4 regions of the Paenibacillus sp. PSB04 genome follow, and region 2 is predicted to be linked to each of the others. Evidence: riboswitches for the same ligand, from Rfam matches in the RefSeq annotation. Region 2 holds a riboswitch; each other region holds the start of a gene.
What was found. Region 2 has a riboswitch for cyclic di-AMP ahead of K2F33_RS30920 (C40 family peptidase). Riboswitches for the same ligand answer to the same signal wherever they lie in the genome.
Positions count from the first base shown of each region.

Region 1: linked by a shared signal. The riboswitch ahead of K2F33_RS23150 (APC family permease) and the one ahead of K2F33_RS30920 (C40 family peptidase) in region 2 are both predicted to bind cyclic di-AMP.
Region 3: linked by a shared signal. The riboswitch ahead of K2F33_RS07005 (C40 family peptidase) and the one ahead of K2F33_RS30920 (C40 family peptidase) in region 2 are both predicted to bind cyclic di-AMP.
Region 4: linked by a shared signal. The riboswitch ahead of K2F33_RS32200 (alpha/beta fold hydrolase) and the one ahead of K2F33_RS30920 (C40 family peptidase) in region 2 are both predicted to bind cyclic di-AMP.

Region 1 is NZ_CP081301.1:4,989,260-4,994,916, forward strand. Features, by position in the region: gene K2F33_RS23145 (glycoside hydrolase family 3 N-terminal domain-containing protein) at 1-503, opposite strand, end outside; gene K2F33_RS23150 (APC family permease) at 791-2,614, opposite strand; cyclic di-AMP (ydaO/yuaA leader) riboswitch at 2,750-2,913, opposite strand; gene K2F33_RS23155 (phosphotransferase enzyme family protein) at 3,119-4,150, opposite strand; gene K2F33_RS23160 (hypothetical protein) at 4,295-4,624, opposite strand; gene K2F33_RS23165 (PrsW family intramembrane metalloprotease) at 4,626-5,657, opposite strand, start outside.
Region 2 is NZ_CP081301.1:6,733,860-6,739,516, reverse strand. Features, by position in the region: gene K2F33_RS30930 (ISL3 family transposase) at 1-1,282, shown strand, start outside; gene K2F33_RS30925 (YdhK family protein) at 1,553-2,119, shown strand; cyclic di-AMP (ydaO/yuaA leader) riboswitch at 2,599-2,730, shown strand; gene K2F33_RS30920 (C40 family peptidase) at 2,735-3,205, shown strand; gene K2F33_RS30915 (multicopper oxidase family protein) at 3,276-4,799, opposite strand; gene K2F33_RS30910 (copper ion binding protein) at 4,958-5,158, shown strand; gene K2F33_RS30905 (response regulator transcription factor) at 5,328-5,657, shown strand, end outside.
Region 3 is NZ_CP081301.1:1,440,465-1,446,121, reverse strand. Features, by position in the region: gene K2F33_RS07020 (M1 family metallopeptidase) at 1-274, shown strand, start outside; gene K2F33_RS07015 (hypothetical protein) at 285-1,127, shown strand; cyclic di-AMP (ydaO/yuaA leader) riboswitch at 1,401-1,538, shown strand; gene K2F33_RS07010 (C40 family peptidase) at 1,543-2,010, shown strand; cyclic di-AMP (ydaO/yuaA leader) riboswitch at 2,387-2,526, shown strand; gene K2F33_RS07005 (C40 family peptidase) at 2,530-3,021, shown strand; gene K2F33_RS07000 (GNAT family N-acetyltransferase) at 3,243-3,731, shown strand; gene K2F33_RS06995 (c-type cytochrome) at 3,896-4,255, shown strand; gene K2F33_RS06990 (4a-hydroxytetrahydrobiopterin dehydratase) at 4,339-4,644, opposite strand; gene K2F33_RS06985 (hypothetical protein) at 4,831-5,124, opposite strand; gene motA (flagellar motor stator protein MotA) at 5,471-5,657, shown strand, end outside.
Region 4 is NZ_CP081301.1:7,017,190-7,022,846, reverse strand. Features, by position in the region: gene K2F33_RS32210 (MATE family efflux transporter) at 1-216, shown strand, start outside; gene K2F33_RS32205 (hypothetical protein) at 257-886, opposite strand; cyclic di-AMP (ydaO/yuaA leader) riboswitch at 1,370-1,557, shown strand; cyclic di-AMP (ydaO/yuaA leader) riboswitch at 1,645-1,809, shown strand; gene K2F33_RS32200 (alpha/beta fold hydrolase) at 1,993-2,808, shown strand; gene K2F33_RS32195 (SDR family NAD(P)-dependent oxidoreductase) at 2,970-3,815, opposite strand; gene csaA (chaperone CsaA) at 4,092-4,421, shown strand; gene K2F33_RS32185 (DinB family protein) at 4,452-4,964, shown strand; gene K2F33_RS32180 (LysR family transcriptional regulator) at 5,023-5,657, opposite strand, start outside.

The sequences.
Region 1 (5,657 bases), 1.7 Mb from region 2:
ATGATGAGAATAGGCGCTGCCGCCCAATGCTTTGCTGTATCCGTTATTGTTACGGGTTGCTGGCCTTTTACGAGTGAATAGGCCCGTGTAAGAAACGCCGCCGTTTCGGCACGGCTCATCGGTGCATCCGGATGGAAGGTGCTGTCAGGAAATCCGCTGGCCAGCCCATGTTTTGCGGCAATGGCAATTTCAAGATAAAAAGGATGGTTCTTAGGCACATCTGTATAGGTCATGCCGCCGCCCGCTTCTTGCTGCAGCTCCTGCGGATAAAGCTCCCGCACCATGAAAGTAACGGCCTGCGCTCTTGTGACTTGCCTTTCGGGCATAAACTTCCCGTAACCGTATCCAGCGACGGTTCCCCGTTCGGCCATATAGGTGATGCCGTCTTCCGCCCACTTCGAGTGCTGCAGATCGCTAAATCGTTCTTCCGCAGCTGCGCTTCCTGCCCATACGAGCACAGAACCGAGTACGGCACCGAATATCGTTATTAGTTTCCCATTCATCTGTTCCACCCCTGTTGCTGTTCTATATACGTTGATTAGACGCAATGGATGAATTTTTGTTGCGTTAATCCTTTGACACCCTGCACATCGTGAAAATATACGGATCCCCTACTCTGCAGGAAATAAGCCCTTACTCATAAGCCATTACACTCAAGCCATTACACTCAAGCCATTACTCCCACGGGATTACTCTTTCCCATCATATATATCCGCTGCTTTTACGCAAAAAAAGACCGCCGGCACAGATGCCGGGGCCTGATTACGAATGGTTTGAACCATCTGAATCGCTATTTTTTTAAATGATACGGTACCGTTGTCACAACAACATCTTTGCGGAATAAAAGATAAGTCCGGATCATCAAACTCGTCTGGTTGTGCAGCAGATTGTGCCAGCTCCGCTTTGGAATAAACTGCGGAATGATCACTGTGACCTGGTAGTTGGATTCGCTGGCTTTCCGGTGCACCGTATCGATAAATTTGCTAAGCGGATGAATGATGCTCCGGTACGGAGAATGCAGCGTCACAAGGCGCACGTCGGGCCGCCATTTTTGCCATTTTTCCTCAAACCGGTTCTCTTCTTCCCGTTCAAACGGAATATATACCGCAATGATCTGATCCGCCGCCAGCGACTTCGCATAATTCAGGGAATGCTCCACGACATGCGTAATGCCCGAAACGGGGAGAATGATTACATTGCCTTCGATCGGTACCGCCGGCTCGCACGTCGACAGCCGCAGCTGCTCGCCAACCGCCTCATAATGCTTCTTGATCCGGTGGAACAGATACACGATCAGCGGCAAAAAGATCAGTACCGGCCAGATCTGCGCAAACTTGGTTGCGAAGAACATCACCGACACCGTGAAGCTGATCAGCGCGCCGATCGTATTGATGACGAGCTTCGTCACCCAACCCTGCGGTTTTTCCCGGATCCATTTGACGATCATTCCCGTTTGCGAGAGCGTGAAAGGGATAAATACCCCTACCGCGTACAGTGGGATCAAATGTTCCGTCTGTCCGTGGAAAGCGACGATCAGCATGATGGACAGTAGCCCAAGGATGATGATTCCGTTCGAATATCCCAAACGGTCACCGCGGACAGTAAACATCCGGGGAATAAACCGGTCTTTGGCTAAATTGACCGCCAGCAGCGGAAACGCCGAATATCCGGTGTTGGCCGCCAGGATCAAGATCAGTGCCGTCGTGCCCTGGATGAAAAAGTACATAAAATTCCGTCCGAACGTCTGATTGGCAATCTGGGATACGACCGTCTCCTGGGGATTTGGGGATATACCCAAATAATAAGCAAGAAATACGATGCCCGAGAAGAGTACAGCCAGCAGAATCCCCATTGCCATCAAGGTTTTGGCCGCATTGTTCGGAGCCGGATCCTTGAAGTTCGGGATGGCGTTCGAGATCGCTTCGACCCCGGTCAGAGCGGAGCTGCCCGAGGCAAAAGCTTTTAAGAGCAGGAACAGGCTGATTCCCGCCACCGGCGTCCCGACCGGCGTATGCAAATGCGGTGAAACGTGACCTGTCACGATGTTGTACATACCAACGCCGATCAAAATGAACAGCGCGAAGGCGAACAGATACACCGGATAAGCCAGGATGGAGGCGGACTCGGTGACGCCCCGCAAATTCAGCAGCGTAATGAGGATGACGAAGGTGACGGCAATCCCCACCGTATGCTCATGCAGCGCCGGAAACGCTGAAGTCAGCGCGTCCGTGCCCGCCGAAACGCTGACCGCAACAGTCAGAATGTAATCTACCAGCAGCGATCCGCCGGCCACCAGCCCGGGATAGATTCCCAGATTCTGTTTGGAAACGACGTAAGCGCCGCCGCCATGCGGATAAGCGAAGATGATCTGCCGGTAGGATAAAATGAGTGCAGCCAGCAAAATCAGTACGCAGATTCCGATCGGTATCGAATACCAGAACGCCGCCGTGCTGACCGTGACCAGAACCAGCAAAATTTGCTCCGGCCCATACGCTACGGACGAAAGCGCATCGGAGGATAGAATGGCCAAAGCTTTTTTCTTATTCAGTTTTTGTTCTCCCAATTCGGTAGACTTCAGCGGCCGTCCGATCAAAAGTCTTTTCAATGCTGCCATAAAATGTTTGTCACCGCCAGTGTTAGAGTTGAAATGCTCATGATGTACCCGTTAGACACGTGTTCAACCCTTTTTGGGCACAACAAAAAAAGCCGCAGGAAAGCTGGACCTTCCCGTGGCTTTACGCGCACGACAAATCCCTCTTTCATAACGCTTACGAGGTTAGCTGACGGATTCGGGACCGAAAGTATCCCTACACTCAATAAATGAAGATCAAGTGATTCACCCCTGGGACGAAGGCTTAGCTTCCTCCCTTTGGTTCCCCCGCTCCTGATTTCAGAATTCAGCGATCAAGGAGTACTACGTTTCAGGTTCACAAGTTCACGATTACGAATTGAATCTTACTCCTTCCGGATGCCTGCTGTAAAGAAGCAAACGGTTTGAGATACGTATGAAAAAATTCAAAAGAACTTCATGTCAACGCTTACATTGGCGGCACTCTATTAATTTCTGGCTGTAGCTGTGCATATCGCTTGTTTACGCTATTAAATTCATATCGGACTTCTATATATTTCGATCCGCCGCATTCCTCAGCGAAGCCTCTACGGTATCCAGCCGGTTCAAGCAGTGATGCCGGACCATTTCGAGGTCGTTATCCAGCTGGTCTGGCTCCAGGTCACGCTGCAAAATATTCATGCACCAATGGGTCAGGTTTCTCAAATGATGGCGGTATGCATAATAACGCAGTAAATCCGGGTTCAGCTCCATCTGTTGACCTAGTTCCTGCTCATACCCTTTGAGAAAATGACCCAGTCCGTCCCCGATATACCCCACGATATCCAGCTCTGGGGGCGCGAGCATGGCTGCTTCCCAGTCCAGGACGACAAGCCGTCCGTCTGCGGTCTCCATCAGATTCCCTCCCCACAGATCACCGTGACAGAGCACATTGGGGGCCGGGTCAAGTACGAGACGTTCACGAACCCCTGTGATCTGGTGCAACAGCTCGGTTATGCGCGTTTGCTGAGGGATAACAAGCTCACGCAGCAGCTGGCTAGCTGGACTTGAACCGGGCTGAAGATGCTCAAGCTGCTCCAGGCATTGGATCAAACGTTCGGAAAAGGAGATATCATACGTTTCAACCGCAAGGCCGGATGTGGTAGTGAAAGGAGTCAACTGCCGAATTCGCGCCGCCAGCTGTCCAACACGCTCCAAGTTATGCTTGGAAAAAGGGTAAGCCTCAGCCCAGGTTTCTCCTTCGATAAATTGAAACAGTACCGCTGTGCAATCAGGAAGGGAAAGCAGAAAAGCACCGCTTAAGGTTCGGAATGGACAAGGCAATTCCATAAATCGGCCGGTCTGATGCAATTCCCACATAAACGGCACATAACGCCTGCAGCGAAGGATGCTTTGGCGGTGGCTGTCATTGCTATGGTCAAACAGTTTCAGATAGTATCGCGTTCCATTTTCTCCCTCCACCCGGTAAGAATAGGCCGAATCTCCATAAGGGATAAAAATAAGCCTCCGGGCAGCAATTCCGTAAGCTTCGTTCAAGTGATGCACAAAAGCCCCTTCGTCCATTCGATAAGACTGCCTCACTTCGCTCTCCCCTTTCCCCTTTACATCACGTAGCGCGGTTAAAAGCAATCAAGCCCGGTGTCTGTGTAACCCGGACTTGATCGCACTCACCTCTTAGGAGATTAAAACAATCTTTCATTCATTCACCAATGTTAACAGGCAATGTTAACCGATGTAGACCACCGCACCGCCGCGCCTGTACGCCTTTGGCAGTTCCGTCTCCAGCAGCTCGAGTCTGCGTAACATGTGGTCGAGGTCGTCCCCATGCATGTGGCTTCGCGCCCATTCTTTAAGCTGGGACACTTCGCCCAAGACAGACGGGATGTCCTCGGACTCCACGTCTGTACCGTCCTGGAAAAGTGCGACCCACTGCAAGTTCAGCTCTTCCACCGCCGGCACCCAATATTTCTGGAAAAAGGATTCCGTCGCCACCGGAAGCATAAAGGACCGTTCAAATTCGTCTTCCGGGTCCACAATAATGGCGCTGATTGACATGTTATTTCACCCCAAATCGAATGTTGAATGTATAATCCGGGAATTCTTGACGCAGCTTGTTCAAGCTGTTCTCCGCGGCTGTCCGTAACGCCGGCGAGTCCCCGTCCAGCTGAAACTCAAAATGCCGGATTCCTTTGATTTGCTCCAGTGTCGGGATCTCCGCCGTTCCATCAGGCGTCGTTCGCGTCCCAACCGCCTTCTGCATCAGGTTGTTGATCCGCACCTTCGTTTTCTGGTACAACTGCTTATCTGTAAATTGCTGCGGCGTCTGCTGCGGCTTGCCCGTTTTTGGATGGATGCGGTCGAGCCCTTGCGCCGACTTGGCTTCATAGAAGATGCCCTTCTCCAGATCGACGCCGTCAAACTCCCCAAGCGCTCCGTTCTTGGCATCGTGGAGCTCCACCCCACGGTACTTCGCTTTGCTCCAATGTACGTAATCGTCTGCATCGTTCTTCGGCGGCTGCTCCTCGGGATCTTTTTCCTTCTTTGGCGGTGGATCCTCTCCATCCGGCTTATGCGGCTTCTTGGGCAGGTCAGGTTCCGGCTTCGGCTCCTTTCGCCGTTTAAGCAGCTTCTCCAGCCAATCCTTCAGCCTGCTGCCGCCCTTCTTTCCGAAGCGTTCGGCCAGCCTGCCGAACGGAACACGGCTCAGTGCCAGCGCAAGCAGCGTAGAGATCACATTTTCGGGGGTGAGCAGCCTTTTTGGATCGCGGATATCCTTAGCGATTTCGTGGCCGCTCGCCGGTATGCTCGCCGCCGTTAAGGCAATACCGAGTGCCGGCCAGAAGCTGACGAACATGAAGGACAAAGCGAACGCTCCGAGCACGATGGCGCTTTTTTCCCAAAAACCGAGGCGGTCCCACCAGTTCTGCAGCGAATCGAACATGCATGAAAAGCAAGCCGGATCGGCGGAATGGACGTGCGCCTGGAAATAAGCGGCGAAGCCCGCTAGCCCGGCGACTACCAGAAGGGCCGCGGTTACACCGGCGGCGGCACGGAAATGCTTCAGCAACCTCGTCTGCAGGTCACCCTG
Region 2 (5,657 bases):
ATTTCTAATTCAAATGGTGACGAACTCTCCACCTTTGGCTTGCCCTCATTGTGGATGTATAGCCAACCTCTACAAACACGATAGCAGGGAACAGAATTGTATGGACTTGCCTCTTCACGGCAAGCGTGTAAGCCTTCTCATAAAGCGTCAGAGATATTGCTGTAGAGACTGCAATCGAACCTTTTGGGAACACTTAGACCACACCATAGACAAAAAGCGAAACTGCACCAAACGATTATTGTCTTATATAGAGACGCAAAGCATTGAACGTACGTTTGTTAGCATATCCGAGGATGTTGGATTGCATGAAAAAACAATACGCAACATCTTTCGAGATTACATCAACCGTCTTAGAGAAACGCATCGATATGAAACTCCCAATTGGCTTGGGATTGACGAAATTCACATCATTAAACCAAGATGCGTTTTAACCAACATTGAGGAATGTACCTTGTTGGATGTTTTGCCAAATCGTAATAAGGAAACCGTTGCAGATTACCTCTTACGCCTTCCAAATAGAGGACAAATCCGATACGTCACTATGGATATGTGGCAACCGTATAAGGACGCCGTAAGGGCTGTATTGCCAAAAGCTCTTATCATCGTAGATAAATTTCACGTTGTCCGTATGGCAAACCAAGCGTTAGAAACCATTCGTAAGCAGATCCTTGAAGGATTATCGCCAAAAGAACGCCGCGGGCTGATGCCAGGCCGTTTTATCCTCTTAAAACGGGATATAGAGCTTACAGAGAAGGATCGGATTACGCTAGACCTTTGGAGAAAGAATCATCCGTCTCTCGTCACTGCTTATAACTTAAAGGAATTATATTTGGATATTTGGGAATGTGATAACAGACAAACGGCATTTCTTAAATACAACGAATGGAAAGTTAAAGTACCAACGGACCTGCGAACCGCTTTTGAACCACTGACAAAGGCTATGAAGAACTGGGAAGAAGAAATATTCGCTTATTTCGACCATCGCATTCGCATTCCAGATGCTTATACGGAATCTCTAATTAGACTTATTCGAGTCATTAATCGTTTAAGAAGGGGATACTCTTTTGAGGCCCTAAGAGCCAAGATACTCTTTACAGAGGGACTTAGAAAGCAATGCAACCCAAAGTACCAGAGGCGGTTTGATAACTACCATCTACGGGAGGAAAACTTCCCGATGTTTAATAAGCCAGCTATCGAAGTTGTTCGTGAGCCAGAAGAAATAATCTTCCTTGGAATTGATTTTTCCACCTTAATCGATAAATTGGAGAAGGACGAATGTTGACGATACCCGGCGTTTAATAGTCAAAAAGAGATGTCATTGCACTGGATCCATGGTGAGATGATTTCTCTTTTTTGTTTGTCTAAGGTATATTCAGATTTTTGTACGAAAGCAAACATTGAATGAATAAGGTTGTCCTCTAAACTCTGCCCCGGGCAGAGTTTTTGAGAGTGGTCCGGGAAACCTTCACAAGTTCTTCATAAGTTTTGGGTAGAATGTTTGGGAGATGAGGATTCAATCCAAATAGAAATATGCAAAGGTGTGTGACAAACTGTGAAAAAAGTATTCATTTTTATTAGCCTTGCAGCAATCCTGGTACTAAGTGCGTGTGGAAACAAGGATAACGCAAACAATAATACGAACATGGACATGGGCAGCGACCATTCAAATATGGGGGATATGGGCAGCATGAACCATTCGGGTTCGGGTGAGGTTCCTGAAGGGTTGAAAGAAGCTCAAAATCCCACCTTCAAAGTTGGAGATGAGGTTGTGATCCATGCCAAGCATATGGAAGGGATGGATGGTGCCAAGGCTAAGGTGGTTGGGGCCTACGACACGGTGGCTTATGCTGTAACGTATACTCCAACCACTGGAGGTGAACCCGTCCCCAATCACAAGTGGATTATCCAGGAGGAAATAAAGGATGCGGGTAGTGAGCCCTTGCAGCCAGGAACTAAGGTGACCATCGAGGCTGATCACATGGAAGGTATGAAAGGCGCAGAGGGCACCATTGACTCTACTGAAAAAACAACGGTATATATGGTTGACTATACGCCAACTACAGGAGGAAACCCCGTTAAGAATCATCAATGGGTAGTCGAAAGTGAGCTTTCTAAATAGAGTATTTTTTAGCAGGTGAGTGAAGTGATGCTGCGTGGCACAAGACGGCGAGTTCCTTTCTCCTTATGTACGTTATATGACTGATACTGTAAATATTGGATATGGGCAGCGTTATGACGTGTTATCGACAAGCTCAATGAAGATCATGGTTCGACTGTGTACTGACGGATAAATTAACCGATCTGACAATGCCAGATCGGTTTTTTGTTTGGCGTCTATATGATGATTTGCCTTAGTTTTTTTGTTGCTCGGAATCAATCCTTTACAAAATTGTTATTTTTTCTTGCTTAACATGTTCCGTTACCAAGATAAGTACCTCGATTTCGGGAATAGTAATCGACAAACTTTACTCAGCTTCGCTGAAACTTCCATAAAATTCAACAAATATCAGTAAAATAGTTACGATTAACGGGAATCTATTAATTAGCCATTGACAAAAAAACTGATTATATACTACATTATGTAGGGTTACATTTTTTTAATCATTATTGCCGAATTTCTTGATACTGAAAACGGGGGAACCATTTTTGGGTGAAATATTCTCATTGAAGAATAGAGGGAACCTTCTACCGAACCCTTAGCTAACTCCGTAGGCATCGGAAGGAGAACTACATCGTGAAGAAAGTAATACTGTCAATGTTAGGTGCGGCCATTGTTTTTTCAGCAAGTGCAACCAGTTCCTTTGCCAGCTCCGTTAAACTCGAAAGTGAGGTGGATAAGGTCGTAGGCACTCCTTATCAGTGGGGCGGCACATCAGTGGCTGGTTTTGACTGTTCCGGTTTTATTTTATACATATTCGATAAATTCAATTTAGATTTACCCCGCACATCTAAAACACAGGCTCAAGCCGGAACTCCAGTAGATCGTGAAAACCTTAGAGCAGGAGACCTGGTATTCTTTAATACGGACGGTACGGGAATATCCCACGCGGGTATTTATATCGGCAATAATGAGTTTGCACATTCTTCAAGCAGTAAAGGCGTTACCATTAGCAAATTATCGGATTCATATTATAAAAATCGGTATGTTACAGCACGCCGCGTCGTGAGTCAGCAAAGTTACCTGAAAATGATCAGTGAAATTTGATCTAGTCGGGATAATCTACCTAAATCAAAAATGAAAGCACCGGCTGAAGTCAGCCGGTGCGTTTTGTTGTTTATTCAGGGACGTTGTTCACATTGGGATCAGGCGTATAATTATTTTGATAATCATCATACATCACATCAGTTACCATTCCAGCGGAGGCGTGGTGTAAATCGTGGCAATGGAACATCCATTCACCGGGGTTGTCAGCTTCAAAAGCAACTTCATACGTTTCGCCAGGTTTGACGTTCAGCGTGTCTTTCATGATCGGAGATCCTTGTACTGGCTTGCCATTCTTGCTCAAGACTTGGAAGAAATGGCCGTGCAGGTGCATCGGGTGATCGTCCATTCTGGATTGATTTACAAAGGTCACCTTTACCTTATCTCCTTTTTTTACTTTGATTGTATCCGTGTCCGGAAAAACCTTTCCATTGATCGTGTAAACCATATCTCCATTTCTCATCTCGGTATTCAGATTCATCGTCACGTCTTCATCAAAGCTTTGATCCAAAGAAAATGCGGATGCAGACATGGTTCCGTACTTCTCCAAATCAAAATCGGGAAGTTCTTCGAAGGCATCGGAAGGGTCGGGCTTCGCATTAGAACCTTCGTATTGAATAACGGCTCTCATGTTTTGTGCTCGATTATCCTTTGCGTGTTCTTCCAGCAACCAATTTCCTGGATAATCTGCGGTAAATTCAATGTCATACCGTTCTCCGGGAGCAATCGAGACGAATTGATCCTTGATCACAGCCGGGTCATTCACGGGCTGCCCGTCGGATGCAACAACCTTAAAGGAATGACCGTGTAAATGCATCCGGTGCGTAATGTAGCCGGCGTTAATCAACCGAAGTTTTACTTTTTCACCCTCTTTAACGGTAAGCTTATCGATCGCATCACCTGTTTTTCCGTTGATCGTATAAAGGTCATACATACTCATATCATGTCCTGACATATTCATCCCATCGTTATCCATGTCCATATCCCCAGAACTCATCCATTCATCGAGCACAAGGGTGTAATCGCGGTCAGCGGTATCTTGGGGGTCTTCGACTACAAGAGAACCATACAAGCCTTTGTCCACTTGATTCACACTGTCTTGATGTGAATGGTACCAATAAGTACCCGGTACGGTAGCTTTAAATTCATAGGTGAAGGTTTTTCCGGGTTCAACAGCATCTTGTGTGACTCCTGGAATTCCGTCCATGTTGTTTGGAACCGGATAGCCGTGCCAATGGATGGAGACAGGCTGCTTGAGTTGATTTTTCAAGTTTACTTTGACTGTATCTCCAACCTTAACCCGGATTTGTGGACCGGGAACCGAGTTATTAAATGTCCATACGGGAATGGTTTTTCCCTTCTCCACTTCGAGATTACTTTCCTGTGCGGTTATGGTGAACTCTTTACCATCCACAACAGGTGTTGCTGTTGTCAGTTTTGCGGATGTAGCGGATTCACTGGAGTTGGAAGTGGGGTTTGAACCCATACTCATTTTTGAATGATCCATGCCGTTCATATTGCTTACTTTCGAGCAGCCAGCCGCAAAAACGGCCACTGAGCTAGCGAGGATTATTGTTCTTAATATCGCTGCTTTCATTTGAAGAACCCCTTTCTAATTCTTTTGATGTAAGCCTCATTCATCATAAAATAAACATGTATAGAAATGATGAAGATGGCTGGGGTATTATAACTTTAGGCTTGAATATTATACTATAGGGGGGTATACTAATAACAAATCGAGAGGAGGAGTCGAAATTGAAAACCATTACTTTAAACGTAAACGGAATGAGCTGTCAACACTGCGTGAATTCCATTGAAGGAGCTCTTAAGCAAATAGGGGCTGGGGGGAAGGTTAACTTGTCTAATGCTTCTGTTGAAGTTCAATTCGATGAGACCAAACTTACGGAAAGCAAAATTAAAGAGACCATCGAAGACCAAGGTTATGATGTTGTTTAAGAGTGAACCCTTAATATAAGACATTGATGTCGTCAAAATGAAGAAAATCGGGAAGAAGCATAACAGGTCATTTCGTTGTGAGAAATGACCTGTTTGATTATATAGTCTTGCAGAGAACGGAAGTTGAGGTGTAGGAAAAAAAATCCGCCTATACGTTTGGAGGGAATTCATGCGTAGAATTTTAGTTGTTGAAGACGAGGAGAAAATCAGGGAAGTCATCGTCGCTTATTTAAAAAAGGAAGGGTTTGAAGCGCACGAAGCGTCTGGAGGGGAGAGTGCATGGAGTGAATTAGCCAATCAACCTTTTGATTTGGTTTTATTGGATCTTATGCTTCCCGATATGAACGGAGAGGAATTATGCCAGAAGATTCGAACAGCTTATCCCACACCAATTATTATGCTGACAGCTAAATCGTCCGTTTCACATCGTATTCATGGGTTGTCTGTTGGGGCAGACGATTATATGGTGAAGCCTTTCGATCCTCAAGAACTCATAGCC
Region 3 (5,657 bases), 2.0 Mb from region 2:
CGGCGATCTGCCGCAGGTGCCGATACTGTTCACGTTTACGGACGGGCATCAGATCAAAAAGGTTTGGGACGTAAAGAACGCCAGCACCCAGTTCAAGCTGACATACAGCTCCCCGCTGGCCTGGGCCATGATCGATCCCGGCTATACGATCGTGCTGGAAAACAAACATGTGAACAACTACCTGAAGGCGGACATGGATCATAAAGTGCTCCTCCGCTGGAACGTAAGCATTACCAAGCTGATTGAAACCCTGCTTGGAAGTCTGTCCTGGTGAGGTGAGAGCAGTGAAATCCTATATTGTTAACGGTTGGAAAAGCGTCAAAGACCAATTTTATGTCATGATCATCATGTTCCTGTACCAGCTGCTCTGGGGCTACTTCCTGTACCGTCTGATCGATTCGGCGGTCGTGCCGCTGCTGATGCGGTATCCCGATCCCCCGCCGACCGAACTCAGCCAGGTCCTCTATTATGTAGAGGGACAGATGAGCTTGACGCAAAGCAGCACCGTGCATACTTACCTTTGGGTTCTCCTGGGAATGGTCGCCCTCCGCATGCTGCTGACCCCATTTATCCACGCGGGCATCTTCTACGGCCTGCACCGGGAGCATCAGGGGGAACGCGGACTGTTTTTCTTCCAGGGCATGAAGCTGCACGGCAAAACGGTATTTCTTTTTCACCTGATCGAATGGGTGCTTATCGCCGCTCCGTTATACTGGATGATCCCGAAGATGTATCCCATCCTGCTCAGCGCGATCCAAAACCATGCCCAGCTGCTTCACTGCATCCCGTACATTGCAGTCTGGCTTCTGTACTGCTACATCGTCCATCAGATGATTCTGTTCATGCAGTTTGGCAAAACCGGTGGAACCAGCATGTTCTCCTCGCTCTGGATCTGCCTGCGAAGCGCGCTGCCGGTCATCGGCATATCCGTTCTGCTGGGCGCGGTCAGCCTGCTCTTGTATGGCATTACCAGCAGCGTCTCTCTGATCTGGGCAGGGCTTGCCACCCTGATTATCCAACAGGGCTACCATATGGTCAGCTGTATCTTTAAATTATGGAATATCTCCTCCCAATATGATTTGTGGCATCAGCAAATGAACCGTACGAAAAAAAATATTTCGGAATAGTTAAAATTTTGTCATCACTTTAATCCGCTGATAAAAGAAGAACCCCGTCTCTTTCTGTTGAAAAGAGGCGGGGTTTTTGTTGTAAAATGATTGTTAACCATTTGCCAAAGTATAAATCCTCTGTTAAAATAATCCGAGTACGAACTTAGTAACAACTTTGTAATCTTTGCTGTAACGATTTTGACTTTGCTGTAACTGATTTCATCATTTGTCCGTTCATTTGATTGGTATGTACGATTATAGGTAACTTGTCAGCATGTCCATTTCCGGTGCAATCATCACGAGCCGAATTCCCGGGCACCAGGAAGCGGGGGATCCAATTTTGGGTGAATTGATCTCGCTACAGAGGGATCATAGGGGACCTTCTACCGAATCCTTAAGCTAACCTCGCAGGCATTGGAAGGGGTTTATTTTTTTGAAGAAGAAGTTGGCAGCCGCAGCGCTGGGCCTTACACTTGCGTTCTCCATGGGCACCGGCAGCGTATTTGCGGATTCATCTCTGAATCACATCGTTAACAACACGATCGGCGTTTCTTACAAAACCGGCGGAACAACTACGAACGGCTTCGATTGCTCCGGTTTTACCCGTTACGTGTACCAAAAGCTGGGGTTAAACCTCCCGCGTGTATCCGCTGCGCAGTATAAAACAGGTACCGCTGTTTCCAAAAGCCAGCTGAGAGCAGGAGACCTGGTTTTCTTTAACACCCTAGGCGCAGGCGTTTCCCATGTCGGCATTTACATCGGCAACGGAAAATTCGCGCACGCGTCCTCTTCGAAAGGCGTTACCATCAGCAAACTGAGCCAAAGCTACTACGCCAACCGCTACGTTGGCGCCAAACGGGTCATGAGTACGGCCAAATATCAAGCTGCGGTTTACAATTGATTATCTCTCGAAAACAATGCATATCCATAACAACCCGCGCCGCTGATTTTTGCCGAAATCGCCCCGCGGGTTTGTTGTTACTTATTAGACGTACGAACCACCGAAAAGGTAACAGCATTTCAAAAATTTTTTTTACACGAGTAAATCCACGGTTTTCTCCTGTTTTTTCCACCCTTGTCATTTCTTTTACCCACTCGTCCAACAAATAAACATCATTTCCTATAAATTTTCCTACAAATCTTCTTTTTCTGTTAGAAACAATTGCCAAAGTCCGATTCCTTTGTTACAATAGTCCCAGCGATAGTAACAACTTTGTAATCTTTACCTGATACAAAGTTGCGAACGAATAAGAAGTAACAGGGAATGATACATAGTGTAAAAGTTCATGCCGAATTTCCTCACACTAAGGAAAGCGGGGGAACCAGTTATGGGTGAATTGATCTTGCTTCAGAGGGATCATAGGGGGCCTTCTACCGAATCCTTAAGCTAACCTCGCAGGCGCCGGAAGGGGTATTTTACTTGAAGAAGAAGCTTGCAGCAGCAGTCATGAGTTTCGCCATCGTGCTCACGGTCGGCACAGGAAGCGCTTTCGCGGATTCCAAGATGGATAAAGTGATCGACAGTGCGATCGGAACCAAGTACAGAACGGGCGGAACCACAACAAGCGGATTTGACTGCTCGGGATTTACAATGTATGTATTTGATCAATTGGGCATCGATCTGCCCCATCAATCTGGTTCCCAGTTCAGCATGGGTTCGGCCGTATCCCGCAGTGATCTGAGAGCAGGCGACTTGGTATTCTTTAATACATCGGGAGCCGGAGTATCCCATGTCGGAATTTACGTCGGCGACGGAAAATTCGCACATGCCTCCACTTCTCGCGGTGTGATCATCAGCTCTCTGAGCGACAGCTACTACGTCAACCGCTACGTTGGCGCCAAACGAATCATGAGTACGGATAAATACAAAACCGCCGCCGTCGATTCCGAGGACGTTGATGACGTCCAGTAATGCAGGTAAAGCAAGGGTACGAGATCCCGTAGAATGAGATTTTTGCCGAAATCTCCTTTTGCGGGATTTTTTGCGGACAGAAATGGGTAACCTTTCCATTCTCGCCCGCTACTCCTCATTTACCCCTCTATTCCGAAATTAAACAGATATCTGGGACAATCCGGAATATTTTTTCTCTAATGTTCAAATCCTACAGGGAGGTCTGGAAGGGAGATCTGCACATGAACCTCCAACATGAGAGCTTCATGATCGTTCCCATGACCCGGGAGCATGCTGAGACCGTCTGCAGCTGGGTGTACGAACCTCCATACGATTTATACGGCTGGCTGCCGTGGGATCAGATGGAGGCGCTTGGCGTCGAATTTGGTGATCCTGAGGTGAGGCAAAGCCAATATGTGTCCGTCCTGGATGCTGAACATACCTTGTGCGGGTTCGCGCAGTTCTTTCCCTTGGCAGGCGTGACCCGGCTTGGTGTTGGCATGCGGCCTGATTTATGCGGCCAGAGGCTGGGTAAGAGCTTTATGCAGGCTGTGATCGGCGCAGCCCGTGAAAAACGGCCTGGGGACGAAATCGACCTTGAAGTGCATACATGGAATAAGCGAGCCATCCGGGCTTACGGGAAGTCGGGGTTTGTCATCGCTGATACCTACCCCAAGCTGACCCCTGAAGGTGAACAGCTGTTTCACTGTATGGTCTATGAAGGGATCTAACTTGAAAATTCCATCATCATAAAAATGGTACAAATTTGTGTATTTTTGGTGGCCCCAAGTTTGGATTCGTTTGCTTTTTTGACACAAACTATTTGATGTGATGGCTTGTTCCGTTATAATGAAGGAATGAAGAATGACAGTTTACATAGAAAGGACGAAAACGGATGCAAAAATGGATCATGAGCGGTGTATTAACGATCGCAGTGGTTATGGCAATTGTGCTCATGTTTACGCTTCCAGGCAAAGAGCAGGTGGCGGAAGAAGAGAAGCCGACCATGCCGGAAGTTACGATGGACGCCGCAGCGGCTGAATCTACGATTAAAGCGCAAGGCTGCATTAGCTGTCACGGGGATCAGCTTCAGGGTGCCGTAGGCCCGAACCTTCAAAAGATCGGAAGCCAACTGTCCGCTGAAGAGATTTACACCATTATCACTAAAGGTAAAGGCGGCATGCCATCCTTTAAAGACAAGTTGAAAGCTGAAGAGATTGCCAATGTGGCCCAGTGGCTGGCTGAGAAGAAATAAAAGTTGTAACGCATACAGAAACACGCTTTGGAAGAACGGGACGTTCATCGCAAAGCGTGTTTTTATTTGCTGCATTATTCTCGTTACCTTTTTTCGCCGGAACGCATTTTTTCGAACAGTTCGTTAAATTGGTGGGCCTCCTTGACATCCAGGGACGTAATCCCGCCTTCATCCCATGAAGTCAAACGCAGCGTCACATTTTTATAATCAATCGTAATAAAGGGGTGGTGGCCAAAAGCCTCTGAAATGGCCGCAACCTCATCCACAAAGGAAATGCCCTTCATGAAATTGGAGAAAACGTATTTGCGCACAATCCAGCGGCCCTCTTCAAGCTCCCAGCCTTCCAGCTTAGACAAATGCGTTTCTACTTCTTCTTGCGTATATACCATTCTTCCGTTCCTCCCTGAAACCTAACATCCCCGAGGTTCACCAGGATGTGTCATTAATGTATGCTCGGGCGAAAAACCTTTACCCATTGTATTCATCCCTGAATGTAATCATGCTTCTCCAAGGAGAGTACATACGAATAATATCTTACCATGGACGGGTTTATAAAATCCATCCGGCCCCAGGGACTATATCAGTGAGACTACGGTCAGCTCCTCGTCGCCGATCAAGAGGTTGATCCGGTGATGGTCCTTGTCATACATCACGACACCGCTTCCAACGGTGATGACAGGTTCGGCTCCCAGCGCATAGAACAAATCCTCCGCCAGCGCCTCATGCACCTCACGCTTCTCTTCGATGCCCAGCTGCATCCAATCCTGCTCCGCCATTTCAAAAAATAAATAACTGTCCGGAATTTCCCCGACAGCTGCCGTCAAATCGGTCAATATGCCGTCATAGTCACGACCATGCTTAACGCCCATGCCATTCCCTCCAATATCGAAGTTTAGTTACTCATACGATCTATAAGCGATGATTGTGAATGGTGAATGCCCTGCTCCATGCGCCCCTGTGTCAGGGTCTCAAGTGGGCCATTCGTCACCCGTTTGTGCTGTGATTATTCCCTTCAGGGTATGGTGCTCGGACTTGATTTTGTAGGACAGATGAACCTTGTCATTTCATTATACCGGAAAATATCCCTTAAAAAAAAAGAGAATGGTGTCGATAAATAATATAAACCGTTTTTTGTGAAAGCGACCATGTTGCAAGGATGTAAACGCGGTCGATTCCGAAAGGATTCAATTCTATTTCTCATGGATGAGGTGTGCAATGGAAATTTCAACGATTGTTGGCCTGATACTCGGTGTGGTTGCCGTCCTAGTCGGCATGGTGCTGAAGGGCGCCCCGATCGTCAGCCTGCTGACGCCCGCCGCTTATGTCATTATTCTCGCCGGAACCGCCGCTACGCTGTTTATCGGCTTTCCGATGTCTGAGATCAAGAAGTTCCCCAAGCTGT
Region 4 (5,657 bases), 280 kb from region 2:
TCCGCCATGATCGTGTCCATCACGGTGACCTGGCTCTTCAGTGTGCCGCTGACGTACCTGCTCGGCATTTATTGGGGATACGGCCTGTACGGCATCTGGGCGGCTTTTATCGCCGACGAATGGCTGCGGGGCATCCTGCTCTGGGTCCGCTGGAGGAGCAAGGCCTGGCAGCGAAAAGCGCTGGTGCAGCTTCGCAGCGAGGAGCAGGCGCTGTAGCCGCCTGCGAAGGCAGCACAAAAGAACCGCCACTCGGGGATTATCCGGGGTGGCGGTTCTTTGTGCCGGCGCCGAACAGGGACAGATATGCCGAGGAGCGGCGGATCAAGGCGCGGGTATCCGTCGGGAACTCCGGGCCGAGCAGCGGGAGGCGGTTGACGGGAGCTTTCGCCTGGATTTCCGTATCAAGGTCAGCCGTCAGGCCGGAGATCGCAAGCGACGTTCCTCCCCCGATGCGCAGCGATGTTGCAGCTCCTTCGGCGTAAGCCGTACGGTTCAGCTTGAGAAGGCCGACATCAAGGGATCTTCCCATCTGTTCGGCTGTTGTGCGCGCGGTATGCTGCTCCAGGCGTGACCTGACATCAAGCAGCGCCATCAGCGCGAGCGGGTACTGATTGTGGTCCGGATGCTTCAGAATGTTCATGGCCGTCGCGGTGATGGCCTCTTCCAGCGTCAGGCCGCAAATATAGCGCAGGCGGCAGCCCCACCGTACCAGATCGAAGGCTTGCTTGCCTGAGCACAGCAGGCCCTCGGCAAGCCCTTCCTCGCCGGAGTAAGGCAGCTTTAAAATGCCGATCCGGCAGTTTTCCAGCCAGCCCAGGCTGTGGTGCTGGTATCTTGGAAGAACGATTTCAAACAGTTCGATGGTGGGAATCAAAGCCCGGTTCATCGTGACATCCTCCTTGACCGTGATTTCATGGATACTCCCTGCCGTCTTGTTCCGGATCGTCACGGCCAGTAGGGTTCCATACATGTGTCCGATTGGTAAACTATCCGCATCATACGTCCAAGGGATATCTTTGGCAAGAAGACGAGGCGGATTTTTCGGATCAAAACCTGCATCTTTCCAGCGCAAAGTCCAAAATTCCGGCAAAAAGCCGCTTTTTTTCAGCCTAGCGGCTTCAGCCCTATATCGGCATTATATTCCTATCCAATGGGCGGGTTCAGCCATTTGAATGGCTTCCCGCCTTCAGTTATCCAGCAAAGCTAAGGAAAGCGGTAGGAAAGGCCGTAAAACAATGATTCCTACGGATTAGGACCCGTTTTCCCATCAGATCCCCAAATAAAGCAGGGAATCGTATCGTTTCCCTGCTTTACAGTTCGCCGTCCCAGGCGTATATTCATTTCATCATCCAATAGAGTAAGATTTGCGACTTGATGAACGCTGAATTTTCCGATGAAAAGCGGGGGAACCAATCGCAGTCCTCGTCCCACGGAGCTTTATGCTGGGGCTTGCGGCTTGCAGGGGTGAATCGGAGGCAGGATAATGCCTGTTTCCGTAGGGCTACTCTCACGGCCCGAATCCGTCAGCTAACCTCGTAAGCGTAGTTGAGAGCGGAGGAAACTGTGATTTGACGCATCAACACAGGGTATCTGCTCTGTGTTTTTCTGTGCGCTCATTTTGAAGAATGAAGCGTGTACATGGAATATGTCTATTCGCTGAATTTCCGCCGGAGGGCGGAAAGCGGGGGAACCGGTCGTGTCTGCAGCATCCGCTGCGGCCATATGGGGTGAATCTCGAAAGTGATGAGTAGGGCTACTCTTGGGCCCGAATCCGTCAGCTAACCACGCAAGCGTGTTAAGAGAGGCAGCTGTTATTCATGCAGATGGCAAGGCTTATTCGGCCTTGGATTTGGAAGCATGGAAGAGTGTCCTCTTTCCGGTGCTTCTTTTTTGTTGTTTTAACAAAGAGAAGCATCGATTCCCAAGCGGGCGGCGCCCGCGATTTTGTACAAACAGAGAAAACAGGTTATGTGGGAGAGAGGAGAACATGAAGTGCCTCAGATACAAGTAAACGGAACCACGTTATATTATGAAATTCACGGCATCGGCACGCCTATCGTGTTCATTCACGGGCATTTGTCGTCCCATCATATGTTTGAGCCCCAGGTCGAATATTTCAGCAAGCGGGCAAAGGTGATTGTACTGGACCTCCGGGGTTACGGCAATTCGGGGAAGCTTGACGTGGAGGTCGGGCACATTATGGAAACCCAATGCAGCGATCTGTGCGAGCTGCTCAATAAGCTGCATATTTCGCAGGCGACGCTTGTCGGCTGTTCCAGCGGAAGCGTGCTCGCCCAGACGTTTGCCGCCCTTCATCCGGACCGGGTCAGCGCCCTGGTACTCGTGGACAGCTACTTCGCGGGATGCTTCGGGAAAAAGAACCATTTGCTGAATATTTGCGAGGCGTGCAGCTGGCTGTCTTATTATTTGCCTGCGGAGTTTTTCCTCCGGTCGCTGCGGGTGACGTATAACCGGTGGAGACCAGTCTACAGCATCCTGCGCAAGGAGCTGTACCACAAGCGGCCGACAGAGTCGATCAAGCAGCGTATGGAACTGCTGCGTATGGAGATGCCCGCCAATTTGGCGCGGCTGCCGATGCCCGTACTGTGCGTCGCAGGCAGCCAAAGCGAGTGGTTCGTCAAGCAAATGCAGCGGGCGGCCACCCTGTTCCGGCATGTGCAGCTGGCGACGATCGAGGATGCAATGTATCCGACCCATTTATGCCAGCCCCATGCATTCAACCGCATGCTGCTGAACTTTTTGATGGACCAGCATATTTACCGGACCCGGGAAGCCTATGGAGGATAGTCCGCGGTCATGGGATTTGCCTCCTGGAAAGAAAATCGCATCTTGAATCGCACTGGCCCTAACCAAACGATCTACTCGCTATATTAGCTAATCAGTTAACCGCCCGATAAGAAGGCGGTTAACTGAGCTCTAGCGAGTATTCGTTTTTTCAATGAGACTGATTATATTAAAAAGGGAGGGATGAACCGTCCATCAATATCGGTGAACCCGTATTCCTGGGCAAGATCACCAACCTGTAGTACCAGTCCGTTTTTCAGTTTCACCTCATCATCCCCAGCTAGGGCTGACACCGCTCGCCCTACGTAGTACGGCGACTCCGTGTGTTTCAGAGCCTCAACCTCTTTCCAATGAGCTTCATCTGTACCGAAGTTCCTTAATACCAGTTCTGTTCTCATCCAGCCAGGGGAGACCGCTACCACGGTTATTTCAGTGCTTTTGAGATCATGAGCTAATCCGAGCACTGAGCGGTTAATGGTATTCTTGGCGAGGTCGTAATAGAAAGTTCCTAAATACTTATCCTGATCCTGAAATGTGGTATGTACGATCAATCCAGAATCAGCTTCCAGCATAAGCGGGATCGCATAATGGTTTGTCGCTATTTGTGGGCGTACTCCATTCTGAAACATAGCATCCCACATGTTCAGCGGATATTCCCAGAATGGTTTGGATTGTAAATTCACTTCCAAGTCATGCAGTCCCCAGACGTTATTCACTAGGATATGGAGCCGTCCTTGTTCCTGTCGGATTCTCTCGATCAAAGCCTGTGTATCCTCATCACGGGTATGATCGCAACGACATGCGTACGCCTCTCCTCCATGACTTCGAATCTCCTCCACAGTTTCATCGATACTGCCTGGAAAACCGTGTGTAGTCGTCCCTCGTAAACTTCTTCCGGATACATAAACTACTGCTCCGGCTTTCCCAAGCTCAACGGCAATCCCACGTCCTGCTCCCCGGCTTCCTCCGGTTACGAGAGCGATTTTCCCAGCGAGTCTCTTCAAGTTCATCTACTCCTTCGCAGTTATTTATTTCATCATACTAAAGTAATGCGTCATTAACTGTCGTATTTGAGGATGAACGATTGATTTTTGCAATCAATGAAAAGGCACACTTGAAAGTTAGGCATATTGCTAATTTGTTATTTGCGGCTATACCGATAAAATACGTTATGGGAATCTGGGCTGCGGTGTGCAGCCTTTTTTAGGTTGGTGAAAGTGCTTGTGCCATTGACAGGCAGGGATATAATGGAGAGATATCATCATGGCATAAAAGGAGGAAAAGTTGTGGCAACCATAGAAGATTTGATGAAGCTGGACATTCGCATCGGAACGGTGGTCAAGGCGGAGCCTTTTCCGGAGGCGCGCAAGCCGGCGATCAAGCTGAGCATTGATTTCGGGGAGCTTGGAGTCAAGCGTTCCTCGGCCCAGATTACGAGAAGGTATACCCCGGAGCAACTGGTCGGCCGCCAGGTAGCCGCCGTCGTTAATTTTCCCGTGCGGCGGATTGCCGGATATGAATCGGAAGTGCTCGTTCTCGGCGGAGTTCCGGAAGAGGGCGATGTGGTGCTGCTGGCCCCTGATGTGCCTGTCGGCAACGGCACGCCCATTGCTTGAACATTTAACAAAACGAAAGGATGGATACCGATGATTCTGCGCCCAACGAAGGAAGACTACAACGAAGGTTTCGCCCAGTATGTCTCTCTCGTACCTGAGGGGAACCTCGAGGAGATTCTGAACGGGTCTCTGAACCGGACGAACGCGTTTTATTCTGCACTGACGGAAGACAAGGCGAATTACCGCTATGCGCCAGGCAAATGGAGCTTGAAAGAGGTGCTTGGCCATATCACGGATAATGAGCGCATCATGTGCTACAGACTGCTCCGCATCGCGAGGGGGGACACCACGCCGTTGACCGGCTATGACGAGGAAGTGCTGATGGAAGGCGCAGCCTTCGACCGTTTCTCCATCGCCGAGCTTCTCGAGGATTTTGCCGCCGTTCGCCGCTCCACGCTGACGCTGCTGCGGAGCATTCCGGACGAGGCCTGGACCCGCAGAGGTATCGTGAACGGTTATGAATCCACCGCCGCCGCTTGGGCGTATATTCTGACCGGACATGAAATCCATCATTATAACGTGATCCAGGAAAGATACATATAACTTCCCAAGGGTCAAAATTGGGCCGATTGCCGGCCATGCTGCGCGCCTCGAGCTCGCACTATGATTTGAGGCGCTCCTCGGCAAGATGAATAAAAGCCTGCGCAGCATGGCCCAAATATTTATCCGCCCGGTAAATGATGCTCATTTCCCTGTAGGGCGGATCATCATGTATGGGGAGGAACCGCAGCTTCGGATCGCCGATGGCTTCGACGAGCGTAGGCGTCTGAACGGTAACCCCCATGTTTTCCCTGACAAAGCGGAAGAGCGAAGGGTTGGACGTCGTTTCCACGACGATGTCCAGGTTAAACCCGTGCTTCCGGCAGTATTGCTCGACGAGCTCCCTTCCCCAGAACCCCTTGGGATACATAATGATCGGCAGGCCGTTCAGTTCAGTCAGGGAGACCGACTTCCTGCCGGCCAGCTCGTGTTCGGCAGATACCACCACGCCGTACTCCTCCCGGGGCAGGGACCGGACCACCAGCCGGTTGTCGTAAAGCGGCTTGAGCGAGATGCCGATATCGATTTCCGTACTAAGGACGAGGTCCGCTACATCGACGGCCGAGACGATCTTGAGCCGGACGTTCGGATACCGGTTGCGGAAATCGATGAACATCGGGGTCAGGCGGAAATCGAGCTCGGAAGGCAGCACGCCGACGCCGAGCGTACCGCCCTGGTGATGGCGAAGTTCGCCGA